One region of the Acidovorax sp. LjRoot117 genome, then DNA from elsewhere that is predicted to be linked to it. Evidence: predicted binding sites of a transcription regulator. Region 1 holds the regulator's gene; each other region holds the start of a gene.

Region 1 (3,594 bases):
TACTGTACCCGCAGGACTTCATCTACCTCACGGGCCTGCTCATCATCTCGGCGATGTCGCTGTTCCTGTTCACCGCAGTGGCGGGGCGGCTGTGGTGCGGCTTTGCGTGCCCGCAGACGGTCTACACCGAGATGTTCATGTGGATCGAGCACAGGATCGAGGGGGACCGCAGCGCGCGGCTGCGGCTGGACAAGGGGCCGTGGACGGCAGAGAAGGCGGTGAAGAAGTCGCTCAAGCAGCTGGCGTGGATGTCGGTGGCGCTGTGGACGGGTTTTACCTTCGTGGGCTACTTCGTGCCCATCCGCACGCTGGGCAGCGAGCTGCTGGCTTTCTCGGGCGGGTGGCAGATGTTCTGGGTGCTGTTCTACGGCGTTGCCACCTACGGCAACGCGGGCTACATGCGCGAGCAGGTCTGCAAGTACATGTGCCCCTATGCGCGCTTTCAGAGCGCGATGTTCGACAAGGACACGCTGGTGGTGAGCTACGACCCCGAGCGGGGCGAGCAGCGCGGCCCGCGCAAGAAGGACATCGACTACAAGGCCCAGGGCCTGGGCGACTGCATCGACTGCTCGCTGTGCGTGCAGGTCTGCCCCGTGGGCATCGACATCCGCAACGGGCTGCAGTACGAGTGCATCGGCTGCGGGCTGTGCGTGGACGCCTGCAACACCGTGATGGACAAGATGCAGTACCCGCGCGGGCTCATCCGCTATTCCACGCAGAACGGCGTGGCGAACCGGTGGAGCCAGTCGCAGATGCTGCGCCGGGTGCTGCGCCCGCGCGTGCTGATCTACACCGCGATCCTGGCAGCGCTGTGTCTTGCCATGCTGGCCAGCCTGGTCACGCGCACACCGCTGAAGGTGGATGTGGTGCGCGACCGTGCGGCCTTGTCACGCATCGTGGCCGGGGGCAAGCTCGAGAACATCTACCGCCTGCAGATCATGAATGCGACCGAGGGGCCGCAGCGCTACCGCATCGCCGCCCGCGGGCTGACCGCGCTCGAAGTGGCCTCGGAGGCCGAGGTGGACATCGGTGCCGCGGAATCCCGCTGGGTGGCGGTGCGGCTGCAGATTCCGTACGGATCGGCCGCGCCGGGCTCGCACGCGGTGCAGTTTGACGTGCAGGCGGTGGACCGAGCCGCCCATGTGACCGAGAAATCCGTTTTCCTGGTGCCGCGCTGAGGCGCTGCACCGCCCGAGAAGATTTGCAAGGAGTACTGACATGCCATCGAATCCCGCCATCGGCCGCAACGGCCCAGCCATCTCTGCCAGTTCCACAGGTCCGGGCGCCGCGCCCGCCGCCGCCCCGTGGTGGAAGTTCGGCCACGTCTGGCTGGTCATCGCCGGGCCCGCCATCGTGATCGTGGCCGGCTTCGTCACGCTGTGGCTGGCCATCTCGCGCCCCGACCCGGTGGTGGCGGAGGACTACTACCGCCAGGGTATCGAGATCAACAAGACGCTGGAAAACCCATCCAAGAGCCTGGCGCCCGCGGTCAAGGGCCGCAACCACGCCGCCACGCCGGTGCAGGACCAGCCGCGTTGAGTCGCCCACCGGCTGACCGGCTGCGACGACGACAACAACAACACCGGCGAGCACCGGCGGCCCCTGCGGTACCGCCGTGCCCGCTCGCCCCGCGAAGGAGACTGCAAGTATGTGGACGCAACGCCTGATGTGGATTGCCTGGCCCGCCTTTTTGATGGCCGGCGTGATGGAGATGCTGGTCTTTGCCCTGGTCGATCCGCACGACCTGCACTGGTTCGGCCAGCCCCTGGCACTGTCGCGCGAGGGGGTCTATACCCTCGCGTTCTTCGCGTTCTGGGCCGTCACGATGGCATCGAGCGCGCTGACCACGCTGCTGGCGATGTCGCCGTTCGAGCTGAACCGCTGCCCCGTGCCGCCGGGGGAGCGCCCTGACGATTGCCGCAAGACATCGTGCTCCTGATGTGCCGAGGTGTGCCGAGCCAGCGTGTGGTGAAAACGGCGTTTTGAAAACGACAGCGCCGGCTCGAAGCCGGCGCCGAAGTCCTGGCCTGTGGTGGTGCTCAGTGGCAGGCTTGCTGGCTGTTCACGATGCGCTTGAGTGCGTCGGTATCGAGGATGCGCACATGGCGCTGCTTGACCTCGACGATGCCTTCTTCGACGAACTTGGAGAACGTGCGGCTCACGGTCTCGAGCTTGAGGCCCAGGTAGCTGCCGATCTCTTCGCGCGTCATCCGTAGCACCAGCTCGGACTGCGAGAAGCCCCGTGCGTGCAGGCGCTGCACCAGGTTCAGCAGGAATGCGGCCAGCCGCTCTTCGGCGCGCATGCTGCCCAACAGCAGCATCACGCCATGCTCGCGCACGATCTCGCGGCTCATGATCTTGTGCACGTGGTGCTGCAGCGCCGTGACCTCGCGCGAGAGTTCTTCGATGCGGTCGAATGGCATCACGCAGACTTCGGCGTCTTCCAGCGCCACGGCATCGCAGGTGTGCTGGTCGTTCACGATGCCGTCGAGGCCGATGATCTCCCCGGCCATCTGGAAACCGGTGACCTGGTCGCGGCCGTCTTCGGTCGCCACGCAGGTCTTGAAGAAGCCGGTGCGGATGGCATACAGCGAGGTGAAGGTCTCGCCGTTGCGGAACAGCGTGGTGCCGCGCTTGACCTTGCGGCGGGTGGCCACGACCTCGTCGATGCGCTGCAACTGCTCATCGCTCAGGCCGACAGGCATGCACAGCTCCCGCAGATTGCAGTTGGAGCAGGCGACTTTCATGGTGAGCGGGTTCATAGGTACAGCTGGTTGGGGTTCGGGCGTTGCACCCCGTGGTGGCGAGGCTTCGCTGCGGACCGGGGGTGGGCGACTGACATGCATCAAATTGTCGCTGGTCGGCTGGTGACATCACTTGACGTAGATCAAGGACGCGAGGAACAGCTTACGGCACAGTGGCAACGTACGCAAGGATGCTTCCAATGACTGCTGTTTCGCCCGAGCTGCTGCGCCGCTTCGATGTGCCAGGGCCCCGCTATACCTCCTACCCCACGGCCGACCGCTTCGTCGAGGCCTTCGGGCAGGACGACTACGTGCTTGCGCTGGAGCAGCGCCGCGCGGGCACCGGGGCCAAGGCGCTGCCGCTGTCCCTGTACGTGCACATTCCGTTTTGCGAATCGCTGTGCTACTACTGTGCGTGCAACAAGATCATCACCAAGCACCATGACCGCGCCGATGTCTACCTGCGCTACCTGAGCCGCGAGATCGACCTGCACACCGCCCACTGCGGTACCGGGCAGGTGGTGAGCCAGCTGCACCTGGGCGGGGGTTCGCCCACGTTCCTGTCCGACGACGGGCTGCGCGAGCTCATGGCCATGCTCAAGCGCAGCTTCACGCTCGCGCCGGGCGGCGAGTACTCGATCGAGGTGGACCCGCGCACGGTGGATGCCAGTCGCCTGGCGGTGCTGGCCGAGCTGGGCTTCAACCGGCTGAGCTTCGGCGTGCAGGACTTCGACCCCGAGGTGCAGAAGGCCGTGCACCGCATCCAGCCCGCGGAGCAGGTGTTCTCGCTGGTGGAGTCGGCGCGCGCGCTGGGCTTCGAGTCGATCAACGTCGACCTCATCTACGGCCT
Region 2 (3,594 bases), on a different contig from region 1:
GCCGTCAGCACCAGGGAGGGCTCGATGCCCGGCACAGGCCGGGCCGCCAGCGCAGCGTGCAGGCGCTGGGCCACGGCCTGGGCCTGCTCCACCTGCGTGGCCGGCAGCAGCGCCAGAAACTCCTCGCCGCCCCAGCGGCTCACCACGTCGGCAGCGCGGAAGACTTCGCGGCACAGCGTGGCCACGTGCTGCAGTGCCATGTCGCCGGCATGGTGGCCATGCACATCGTTCACGCGCTTGAAGTGGTCCACATCCAGCATCAGCAGGCAGGCGGGCTCGCCACCCCGCTGCAGCAGGGCCAGCTCCTGGCGCAGCCGGTCGGTGAACGAGCGGCGGTTGGCCAGCCCGGTGAGCACGTCGGTGTGGGCGAGCACGGCCATCTGGCGGCGGGCTTCTTCCAGCTCCACCAGCATGTGGCCCTGGCGCTCGTTGGCGCGCTTGAGCTCCAGCAGCCGGATCACCTGGCGCGCGATGGCCAGCAGCAGCTCCTGCAGTCGCGGCGCCAGCAGGCGGGGCACGTAGTCCAGCACACACACCGTGCCCAGCACATAGCCGTCGGCGGTGACCAGGGGCGCGCCCGCATAGAACCGCATGGGGGGCTCCTGCGTCACGATGTCGAAGTGCGCGAAGCGCGCATCCTGCGCCAGGTCGGGCACGACGAACACGCCGGTCTGGCGTGCGGCGTAGCGGCAGATGGACTGGTCCAGCGGTGTCTCGCGCACTTCCAGGCCCACCGCGGCCTTGAACCACTGGCGCTCGCGGTCCAGGAAGCTCACCAGCGCGACCGGGGCGGCGCAGACATGGCCCGCCATGTCGGCCAGCTCATCGTAGGCCGGCTCCATGGGCGTATCCAGGATGGCGTAGCGCTGCAGGGCCAGCAGACGCTGCACGTCGTCGATGAGGGGGTCCGGGAAGGCGAGGGTGTCCATGGCAGGGGGCGGTGGCACAACACCCCGCCAGCATGCCATACGCCGCCGGCGCGACCCAGCGCAAGAACCCGCGGGGCGGCCTGGGTGCGCACCTTCATGGATGACGCCGTCGCTACCGTGGCCGCCACGCAGCACAGCACCGCACAGCGCTGCCAAGCCCCACGTCGCCGCAGGTGTCAGGCCAACGCGGCCTGCACCGACTGCACTGCGCCCAGGCTGGAGGCGTCCGAACAGGTGGCGCCGCCACAGCCGTGGATGAGTTCACCTGGCAAGGCCTGCGGTGCATGGACCACGCCCGTGGCAGGGTCGAGCCCCACCCGGCGCAGGTGCAGGGCCAGCGCCGCGTCCATGCTCTGGGCATGCTGCGGGAACCACAATGCCAGCTCGCTCGCCATCACGCGCAGCACCTTCTCGTCGCCCTGCCGCGCGAGCGCTGCGCCTTCGCGCATCACCTGCAGCACCACGCGGTGCTGCATGCTGTGGCAGTTGCCCGAGGCAAACCGTGTCGATGCCATCCAGGCGTCTTCCTGGCCAAAGTGCTGCTCGGTGTGCTCCACGAGCCGCTCCCAGGCAGGGAGCAACTGCGCATCGTCGGCGTGGTCGACCACGGCCAGCAGGTCGACGAATTCCCGGTGCGTGTCGTCCATCAGGTCGAGGTCCAGGACGAGCGCGTCCGACCATTCGAGTTGAGCCATGGAGTGTTCCCTTGCTGCGCCGCGCGCACTGTGTGAAAGACAAGGGAACGAGCTTAGTTTCACGGGGCCCGCCGCATGTTGATGCAGGTCAGATGCAACGCAGCGACCCCATGCGCTGCGCCCAAGACATATGCCCCGCGGAGGCGGGGCATTTGTCTTGGGCAACCATCAGGCCATGGGCGCAATGGTCACAGGATCAGCAGCGCAGGGCTGCGTGATCAGGCTGCATGATCAGCTCTTGCCGTACATGCGCTTCATGTCGTCCACGCACTTGGACTTGGCGTCGCCCGACAGCGCATCGCAGCGCTCCTTGGCAGCCTTGTAGTTGGCTTCGTTCTTCTCGGCGTTGGCGTCCTTCTTGGCTTCGGCCACGGCTGCGCCCTTTTCAGCTGCGCTGTCGGCAGGCTTGGCCTGGGTTTCGGCAACCTTGGCGTCTTCCTTGGCCTTCACGTGGGCTGCCTTGGCATCCTTCACGCACACATCCTTCTCGTTGCCCTTCAGGTCATCGCACTTTTCCTTGGCGACGTTGTAGGCAGCGTCACCGCGTGCTTCAGCCACTTTGCGGGTGGCCTTGGGGCTGGGCTTGTGCTGCGCGTCGAGCTCAGCCTTGGCAACGTCTTCCGCGCCCTTGGCTTCCTTCACGCAGATGTCCTTGGCGTTGGCCTTCAGCGTGTCGCATTGGGCCTTGGCGGCCTTGTAGTCGGCAGAGATGCGTTCCTTGCCGGTCTTGTATTCGGCATCTGTCAGCGCGAAGGCGGAAGTGGCCAGCAGGCCAGCGGCGACAGAGGCAATCAGGGTACGTGCGAATTTCATGGGTTTTTCTCCTCGATCAGCGTTGCTGTGATTTGGTATGGGTCAGGGGAATCAGGGTCGGCAGAGCCGGTGCTTCAGTCGTTGAAGCGGAAATCGGGGTGGCGCGACTGCCAGTCCTTGAGCTGCTTTTCAGCCTCGTCGCGGGCGATGCCCTGGCGCTCTTGGACCTTGCCCAGGAACTGTTCGCGCTTGCCATCGATGACATCGAAATCGTCGTTGGTGAGCTTGCCCCACTGCTCAACCATCTTTCCCTTGAATTGCTTCCAGTTGCCCTTGATGGTGTCTTCGTTCATGGTCTTCCTCCTAGAGGGTTGATTCGCCGTGGCCTTCCGCCGATATGGCGGTTCACGGTGCCTTGCAGCGATGGAGTCACTGTAAAAACATGGCGCTCCGCGGCGCGTAGGCATTGGGGGGAAGCCGGCGTCGGCTGGTGGACTACAGCCATGCCGGACAAGGGGCCACGCAGCACGATGGGCGTGTGGGACTCGACGCTGGGACCTAGTCGAAACCGGAGCCCCTGTGGAAACAGTTTCATTTGGTGACTGTTTGTAGTCACTGATAACGATTTAGCGCTGGAGGCTCCCAGTTGCAAATCCATACACTTGGCTACAGGGCCGTGGCATCCTCAGCAGACGTGCAGCATTTCACCGATTCAGGCGTGCTGCGTGTGCTCCATGGGAAGGTGCTTCGCGAAAAACAACCAGCACAACACCATGACACAGATGAAAGAAGCGCCTCACGCCGCAGCGGACGCCGAGGTTGCACGGGAATCCCACAGCGCTGCCATAGCCGCACCCGCCCCACGCCCGGCCGCGCCCCTGCCCCGGGACGCCACACTCGCCGCACTGATGGCCAGCGTCGCACTGGCGGCCTGCGGCGGCGGTGGCGATGCCGCCAACGAGAACGCGGCCCCCCCGGCCACGCCCGCGCCCGGCGCCCCCCCGGCACCTGCGCCCACCGGTCCCGCGCCAGCACCCGCTCCCACACCCGCGCCCGGCTCTGCGCCTGCGCCCACACCGGCGCCCACGCCATCGTCGCCCCCACCGCCCGCGCCGGCCACCTCGGCCTACCCCACGGCACGCACCGACCAGGAGGCCGCGCGCTTTCTGCTGCAGGCGCAGTTCTCCGCCTCCACCACCGACATCGCCAGCCTGCGG
Region 3 (3,594 bases), on a different contig from region 1:
GGTGATCCCCGAACTGCTCGCCCGCCCCGCCATCGCGGACGGCAGCCTGGTCAACGTGGCGCCGGGCCGCTCGTTGCCCATCCAGCTGTACTGGCACTGCTGGAACCTGGAATCGGAATTGCTAGATGCCTTGACCGCCGCGCTCACCACCGCCGCAGCGCATTCGCTGGTGCCATGACGGGGGAGGGGAGGCTGCGGTGCCCGGTTGCCGGCCTTGCGATGCCGGTTATGTCGTGAACGACGTAGTTGCATTGCAACTTGGTCATTTATTTTTCTACCGGAATGTATAAAATGGACGGCATGCAAACGCAGCCCACCAAACCGTCGTTCAAGGAGCAGATGCACCAGGCCCGCGAGGAAGCCATCCTGCGATCCACCTGCCAGCTGCTCGGCGAAAAAGCTTTCGACGCCATGACCATGGACGACGTGGCCAACGCCGTGGGCATCGCCAAGGCCAGCCTGTACAAGCATTTCTGCAGCAAGGAAGAGCTGTGCAGCGCCGCCATGGTGCAGATCCTGGGGCGGGTGAAGGCCTACCTGGCCAGCCTCCCGCAGGAGATGCCGCCGGTGGAGAAGCTGCAGGCGCTGGTGCGCTGGTCGCTGGAGCGCCTGCTGACCAACGAAATGCCGCTGCTGCCCAGCCGCAACTCCACGCTGCGCGCGGTGCTGATGGCCAACAAGGACTACCTCGACGGCCTGGTCACCGTGAGCGACCAGATCGGCGAGTGGATCACCGTGGCCCAGTCGCAGGGCCTGATCAACCCCACGCTGCCGCCGCTGGTGGTGCTCTACACGCTGTACGCCCGCGCCTGCGACCCGGTGGTGAGCTTCCTCAAGGAAGGCGGCCAGTATTCGGACGCCGAGATCATCGACCTGGTGGTGCGCACCTGCTTCGAAGGGCTGGCGGCACGCTGAGACGCCCCGCATCGACGAAAAAAAGCCCGGCTTGCCGGGCTTTTTGCTGCGTGGCTGGCCCCGATGGCAGGCCAGACCTCGGGGTGGTCACTTGGGCATGAGCACGGTGTCGATGGCGTGGATCACGCCGTTGCTGGCCGGCACGTCGGTCGCGATGACCTTGGACTGGTCCACCATCACGCCCATGCTGGTGGACACGGTGAGTTCCTGGCCCTGCACGGTCTTGACCTTGCCGGCCTTCACATCCTTGGCCATGACCTTGCCGGGCACGACGTGGTAGGTCAGCACCTTGGTCAATGCGGCCTTGTCGGCCAGCAGGCCGTCCAGGGTGGCCTTGGGAATCTTGGCGAATGCTTCGTCGGTGGGCGCGAACACCGTGAACGGGCCCGGGCCCTTCAGGGTGTCCACCAGCCCGGCTGCCTGCACGGCTGCGACCAGCGTCTTGAAGTTGCCGGCCTTCACGGCGGTATCAACGATGTCCTGCGCCATGGCGCTGAAGGTGGCGCCAGCAGTCAGGGCGATTGCGATCAAGGTCTTCTTCATGGGTCGTTCCTCTCGGTTTCGATGGAAATGACACGCCAAGATGGGCGTGGCGCGACTGTATAACCAATTGGTCTCAAAGTAAACCAATTGGTTATTCAATGACCGATTGGTAAATTTTGGACACAAAAAAGCCCCGCCAGGGCGGGGCTGCGTTGGGCGCGGAAGCTCAGCGCACCAGGAGCACCGGCACCTTGCTGTGCGCCAGCACCTGGGTGGTCACCGAGCCCATGACCAGCGTGGCCAGCGCGCCGTGGCCATGGGAGCCCATCACCAGCAGGTCGAACTTGCCCGAGTCCGCGACCTTGGCGATGGACTCGCCGACCGCGCCGACCTTGACGCTGCGCTTGGCTTCGATACCGTGGCGGCCGAGGAACTTGCACACGGGGGCGAGGACTTTCTCGGCTTCTTCGGCGTGGTAGTTGTCCACCACGTCCTTGCCCAGCGCGGAGCGTGCGCGGGCGGGCAGCGGGGCCTGCACGGTGAGCACGGTGTACTGGTGGTTGCCGCTGAGCAGTTCCTCGTGGGTGGCGAGGTAGGCCAGCATTTTCTTGGTGTACGCGCTGCCGTCGACAGCAAGCAGGATGTTCATGAGGTGCTCCAGAAAAAGGGATGGGGTCAGACTACTGCGCGGGGACTTCTGTTGTCTTGACCTGGGTCATGCTTTTTCTCCTGCGCTGGCGGTGCCTCATGGCACCGTCAAGCCCATCATACGGTGACGCAAAAATGCGGCTCGAACGCAGCCTGCTCGCCCTTGCGGGCATAGCCCAGCGGGTTGGCCACCACGCGGCACTGCCAGGGCAGCCCGTTGTCGCGCACGCCCCGCACCAGGTAGTCGCTGGGGGCGTGCAGGTGCCCGTGCAGCCAGAGCTGGGCCTGGGGCAGCAGGGCATCGAGCGCATTGCAAAAGCCTGCGGTGCCGGGCACCAGGCCGTAGCGCGGGTCGGCGCTTTTCAGGCTGGGCGCGAAGTGCGTGACCACGACCGTGGGGCCGTCGAAGGGCGTGGCCAGTGCCGCCGTGAGCCAGGCCTGGCTGGCCAGGGCTTCCTCGCGCATGGACTCTGCCAGAAAGGGCTCGCCCTGGCGCGTGCCGCCCGTCTTGCGCAGGTAGAAGTTTGCGGCGCGGAAGGCCTTGTCGCGGTGCTTCAGGCGGCGGGTGATGTCGGTCGTGCCTTCATGGTCGGCCAGGGCGTCGAAGTCGCACCAGAGCGTGGCGCCGACAAAGCGCACGCCCTGCAGCTGCAGCGTTTCACGCTCCAGCCACACAATGCCCAGCCCCTCGCAGGTGCGGCGCAGGCGGGCGTGGGCTTCGTCGAAATCCTGCGCGTCGTACTCGTGGTTGCCGGGTACGAAGAGCACCGGCGTGGGCCAGCCCGCGTACTGGGGCAAGGGTGAAAAGCGCGCCAGGCCGAAGTCGTCGTCGGCCAGCAGGGAGCCGGTCTGGTAGGAGCCCACGTCCCCGGCCAGCACCAACACGTCGGCACCGGGCGCAGGTTCGGGCTTGAAATGGGGGTGGACTTCCAGGTGCAGGTCGGACAGCAGTTGAATCTTCATGGACCGGGCAGTCTACGTCCTCGCGCTGAGGGTCAGGCTTCGGGGAAGGTCCGCCGGGCCGACCGGGCCAGGGCCTGCAGCAGCCACGTCATGGCGGTCTGCTGGGCGCTGCGGCGGCGCCACAGCGCATCCACGTGCACGGGCGGCACGTCCAGCGGCAGGGTGCGCTGCACCAGCGCATCGGCAATGCCCGTCACCGGAACGAAGTGGCGCGGCAGCACGGTGAGCAGGTCCGAGCCCGACACCACCCGTCCGGCCGTGAAGAACTGGTTGACGGTGATCACCACCTTGCGCTCGCGCCCCAGCGACGCCAGGGCCTCGTCGATGAAGCCGAACGGCCGGCCCGAGAAGCTCACCAGCATGTGGCGGGCCTCGCAGTAGGCGTCCAGCGTCAGGGGCGCGGTGGCCAACGGGTGGCCCTGGCGCATCACGCACACGTATTCGCCGTCGTACAGACGCCGGCTCTCGAAAGCCACCGCATCGCCCGACTGGGCGCGTGCCGTCAGGTCCGCCAGCACGGCGGGGAAGTAGCCCACGGCCATGTCGGCCGCCTCGTCATCGAGCAGGCGCCGCGGGTCGCGCGTG
Region 4 (3,594 bases), on a different contig from region 1:
TGAACAGCCAGTTGAAGATCTTCGCGCCCGTCGGGATCGAGATGATCATCGTCGTGATGCCGAAGAAGGTGTTCACGCTGGCGCCCGAGCCCATCGTGAAGAAGTGGTGCAGCCACACCAGGTACGACAGGATGGTGATCACGACCGTGGCGTACACCATGGAGGTGTAGCCGAACAGGCGCTTCTTGCAGAACGTGGCCACCACTTCGGAGAAGATGCCGAAGCAGGGCAGGATCAGGATGTAGACCTCGGGGTGGCCCCAGATCCAGATCAGGTTCACGTAGAGCATGGGGTTGCCGCCCAGGTCGTTCGTGAAGAAGTTGGTGCCCGCATAGCGGTCGAGCGACATCAGCACCAGGGCTGCCGTCAGCACGGGGAACGACGCCACGATCAGCGCGTTGGTGCACAGGGCCGTCCAGGTGAAGACGGGCATGCGCATCAGGTTCATGCCGGGGGCGCGCATCTTGATGATGGTGACGATCAAGTTGATGCCCGACAGCGTCGTGCCCACCCCCGCGATCTGCAGCGCCCAGATGTAGTAGTCCAGCCCCACCCCCGGGTTCTGCGCCCCCAGGTTGGACAGCGCCAGCCAGCCGGCGGTGGAGAACTCGCCCAGGAACAGCGACACCATGACCAGCACGGCACCGGCCGTGGTCATCCAGAAGCTGAAGTTGTTCAGGAACGGGAACGACACGTCGCGCGCGCCGATCTGCAGCGGCACTAGGTAGTTCATCAGGCCCGTGACCAGCGGCATCGCCACGAAGAAGATCATGATCACGCCGTGGGCCGTGAAGATCTGGTCGTAGTGGTGCGGTGGCAGGTAGCCCAGGTTGTCGCCGAAGGCCATGGCCTGCTGCAGGCGCATCATCACGGCGTCGGCAAAGCCGCGCAGCAGCATCACAAGGCCCAGGATCATGTACATGATGCCGATGCGCTTGTGGTCGATGCTGCAGATCCAGTCGCGCCAGAGCGGGCCCCAGAGCCGGAATTTGGTGATGCCGGCCATCACGGCCAGGCCGCCCAGCATGGTGGCGATGAAGGTCCACAGCACGATGGGCTCGTGCGCCATGGGCACGGAGTCCCAGGTGATTCGGCCCAGGGCCCAGTGCGGTTCGGTTACAACGGGTGAGGTGGACATGTTCGTCGGTCTCTTATGCGCGGATCATTGGCGGGAGAGGGTGCGGTCGTAGACCGCGGCGTGGCGCGCTTCGAGGGCGGCCACCACCTGGGCGGCGTTGCCCACGGTGCAGACTTCCTGGGGCAGGTTCAGGCCCTGGGCCTTCATGAAGGCCTCGCCACCGCGCTCGTCGATGGACATCATGTGGTGCATGCACATCTTGCCGTCCTCGACGCAGCGGTTCAGCACCTTGTCGTACAGGCCGTCTTCCACGCTGGCGAAGCGCTGCACGGGGTCGCGCTCGCTGGGCTTGACCAGGTCCAGGTAGGTCTGGCGCGTGAGCGGCTTGCCTTCGGACTTGTTCTTGGCAACCCACTGGTCGAAGTCGCCCTGGCTCAGGCCATGGAACTTGAACGTCATGCCCGAGAAGCCCGAACCGCTGTAGTGCGAGGACATGCCCTTGTACACGCCGGGCTGGTTGATCACGGCGTTCAGCTCGGTCTGCATGCCGGGCATCGCGTAGATCATGCCCGCCAGATCAGGCACGTAGAACGCGTTCATCGTGGACGTGGCGGTGAGCTTGAAGAGGATGGGGCGGTCCACCGGCGCTGCCAGTTCGTTCACCGTGGCAATGCCCAGTTCAGGGTAGAAGAACAGCCACTTCCAGTCCATGGCCACCACCTGCACCTCCAGCGGCGTCGATTGCGCATCAAGCGGCTTGGACGACGAGATGCGGTCCAGCGGACGGTAGGGGTCGAGCTTGTGCGTGCCGATCCAGGTCAGCGCACCCAGGGCGATGATGATGATCAGCGGCACCGTCCAGATGACCAGCTCCAGCGTGGTGGAATGGTGCCAGTCGGGGTCGTAGTCGTCTTCGGTGTTGGCGGCATTGTTGTGCCGGTACTTCCAGGCGAACCACAGGGTCAGCGCAATGACCGGCACGATGATGATCAGCATCAGCAGCGTGGCCTGGATGACCATGTGGCCTTGCTGCGCGGCAATGTCACCGGCAGGGTTGAGGACGACCGCCTTGCTGCAGCCGGCCAGGCTGCCCACGGCAGCCAGCGCGGCGAGCCAGACAGGCACGCGGGTCAGAGGGATTTTGGGCATGGGATGAGCGCAATCGGGGCGTTTGTTTAAGGGTAAACGCGGATAACGGAGTGCCGTCGAATGTAATAGCTCTAGCTTTTTTGTACATTGGACATTTTGTCCAAGGTCAAAAAATTTTGCCCCAAACTGGTGCAAAAGCACATGGTTACGGCTTTGTCCTGCATCCGTCATAGTGAAACCGCACTTGTCGGCAGCCGAACTTGGGTGTAGAACAAGGCTGTCTTATTCACACAACGAAGGAGCCCTGTTCATGAGCAGCCCCGCCACTGCCACTTTCCCTGCGGCCGGCTTTGAAGAAAGCGCCGCCTCTCTCTCGCGGGCTGATACGCATGAGGACGTCACCCCCAGCGAAATCGCTGTGGGCGTGATCATCGGACGCTCGTCCGAGTATTTCGACTTCTTCGTTTTCGGGATCGCCTGCGTTCTCGTCTTCCCGTCGTTCCTGTTCCCATTCCTGTCGCGCCTGGACGGCACCCTGATGGCGTTTGCGCTGCTGGCGGTGGCCTTCGTGGTCCGCCCGATCGGCACCGCCATCTCGATGGCCATCCAGCGTCGCTGGGGGCGTGGCACCAAGCTGACCATTGCGCTCTTCCTGCTGGGTGTGTGCACGGTCGGCATGGCCTTCTTGCCGGGTTACAAGGATGCCGGCGTGGTGGCCATCGTCGCTCTGCTGATCCTGCGCATCGGCCAGGGCTTGGCGCTGGGCGGTTCGTGGGACGGCCTGCCGTCGCTGCTGGCGATGTCGGCCCCCAAGGACCGCCGCGGCTGGTACGCCATGATCGGCCAACTGGGCGCACCGCTCGGGTTCGTGCTGGCGGCCGGCCTGTTCACTTACCTGTACAGCAACCTCTCGGTGCAGGAATTCCTGGCCTGGGGCTGGCGCTATCCGTTCTTCGTGGCGTTTGCCATCAACGTGGTGGCGCTGTTCGCCCGCCTGCGCCTGGTGGTGGGCCAGTCTTACGCCGAGCTGCTGCAAGAGCGTGAATTGCAGCCCGTGCCCGTGAGCCGCGTGATGCGCGACGAGGGCAGCAACGTGCTGCTGGGTGCGTTTGCGGCGCTGGCCAGCTTTGCGCTGTTCCACTTGGTCACCGTGTTTCCCCTGTCGTGGATCACGCTGTACTCGGACCAGCCGGTGACGCAGATCCTGGGTGTGCAGATCGTCGGGGCCTTCCTGGCCGCTGGCGCCATCATGGTGTCGGGCTGGCTGTCGGACCACCTGGGCCGCCGCAAGCTGCTGGGCGGCATGGCGGTGCTGATCGGTGTGTTCAGCTTCATGGCGCCCGTGCTGCTCAACTCGGGCGAAGTGGGCAGCACCATGTTCCTGCTGCTGGGCTTTGTGCTGCTGGGCCTGTCGTACGGCCAGGCTT

What was found. The regulator FNR, encoded in region 1, switches genes on or off when oxygen is low (the NO sensors DNR and NnrR bind a similar motif). The targets are predictions, from matches to a motif close to TTGATNNNNATCAA.
Region 2: the regulator FNR is predicted to act here: its motif matches at 1,703-1,716, upstream of ACSQ3D_RS15070 (hemerythrin domain-containing protein).
Region 3: the regulator FNR is predicted to act here: its motif matches at 2,104-2,117, upstream of ACSQ3D_RS14215 (universal stress protein).
Region 4: the regulator FNR is predicted to act here: its motif matches at 2,324-2,337, upstream of cyoA (ubiquinol oxidase subunit II).

Annotation. Positions count from the first base shown of each region.
Region 1 is NZ_CAXUPO020000002.1:140,666-144,259, forward strand. Features, by position in the region: gene ccoG (cytochrome c oxidase accessory protein CcoG) at 1-1,178, shown strand, start outside; gene ACSQ3D_RS06055 (FixH family protein) at 1,219-1,539, shown strand; gene ACSQ3D_RS06060 (hypothetical protein) at 1,649-1,939, shown strand; gene fnr (fumarate/nitrate reduction transcriptional regulator Fnr) at 2,040-2,762, opposite strand; gene hemN (oxygen-independent coproporphyrinogen III oxidase) at 2,945-3,594, shown strand, end outside.
Region 2 is NZ_CAXUPO020000004.1:400,977-404,570, reverse strand. Features, by position in the region: gene ACSQ3D_RS15075 (GGDEF domain-containing protein) at 1-929, opposite strand, end outside; gene ACSQ3D_RS15070 (hemerythrin domain-containing protein) at 1,106-1,624, opposite strand; gene ACSQ3D_RS15065 (hypothetical protein) at 1,856-2,437, opposite strand; gene ACSQ3D_RS15060 (CsbD family protein) at 2,512-2,730, opposite strand; gene ACSQ3D_RS15055 (DUF1800 domain-containing protein) at 3,151-3,594, shown strand, end outside.
Region 3 is NZ_CAXUPO020000004.1:211,444-215,037, forward strand. Features, by position in the region: gene ACSQ3D_RS14200 (LysR family transcriptional regulator ArgP) at 1-178, shown strand, start outside; gene ACSQ3D_RS14205 (TetR/AcrR family transcriptional regulator) at 292-915, shown strand; gene ACSQ3D_RS14210 (fasciclin domain-containing protein) at 1,003-1,458, opposite strand; gene ACSQ3D_RS14215 (universal stress protein) at 1,625-2,047, opposite strand; gene ACSQ3D_RS14220 (metallophosphoesterase) at 2,164-3,009, opposite strand; gene ACSQ3D_RS14225 (LysR family transcriptional regulator) at 3,042-3,594, opposite strand, start outside.
Region 4 is NZ_CAXUPO020000005.1:128,495-132,088, reverse strand. Features, by position in the region: gene cyoB (cytochrome o ubiquinol oxidase subunit I) at 1-1,138, opposite strand, end outside; gene cyoA (ubiquinol oxidase subunit II) at 1,163-2,227, opposite strand; gene ACSQ3D_RS15760 (MFS transporter) at 2,478-3,594, shown strand, end outside.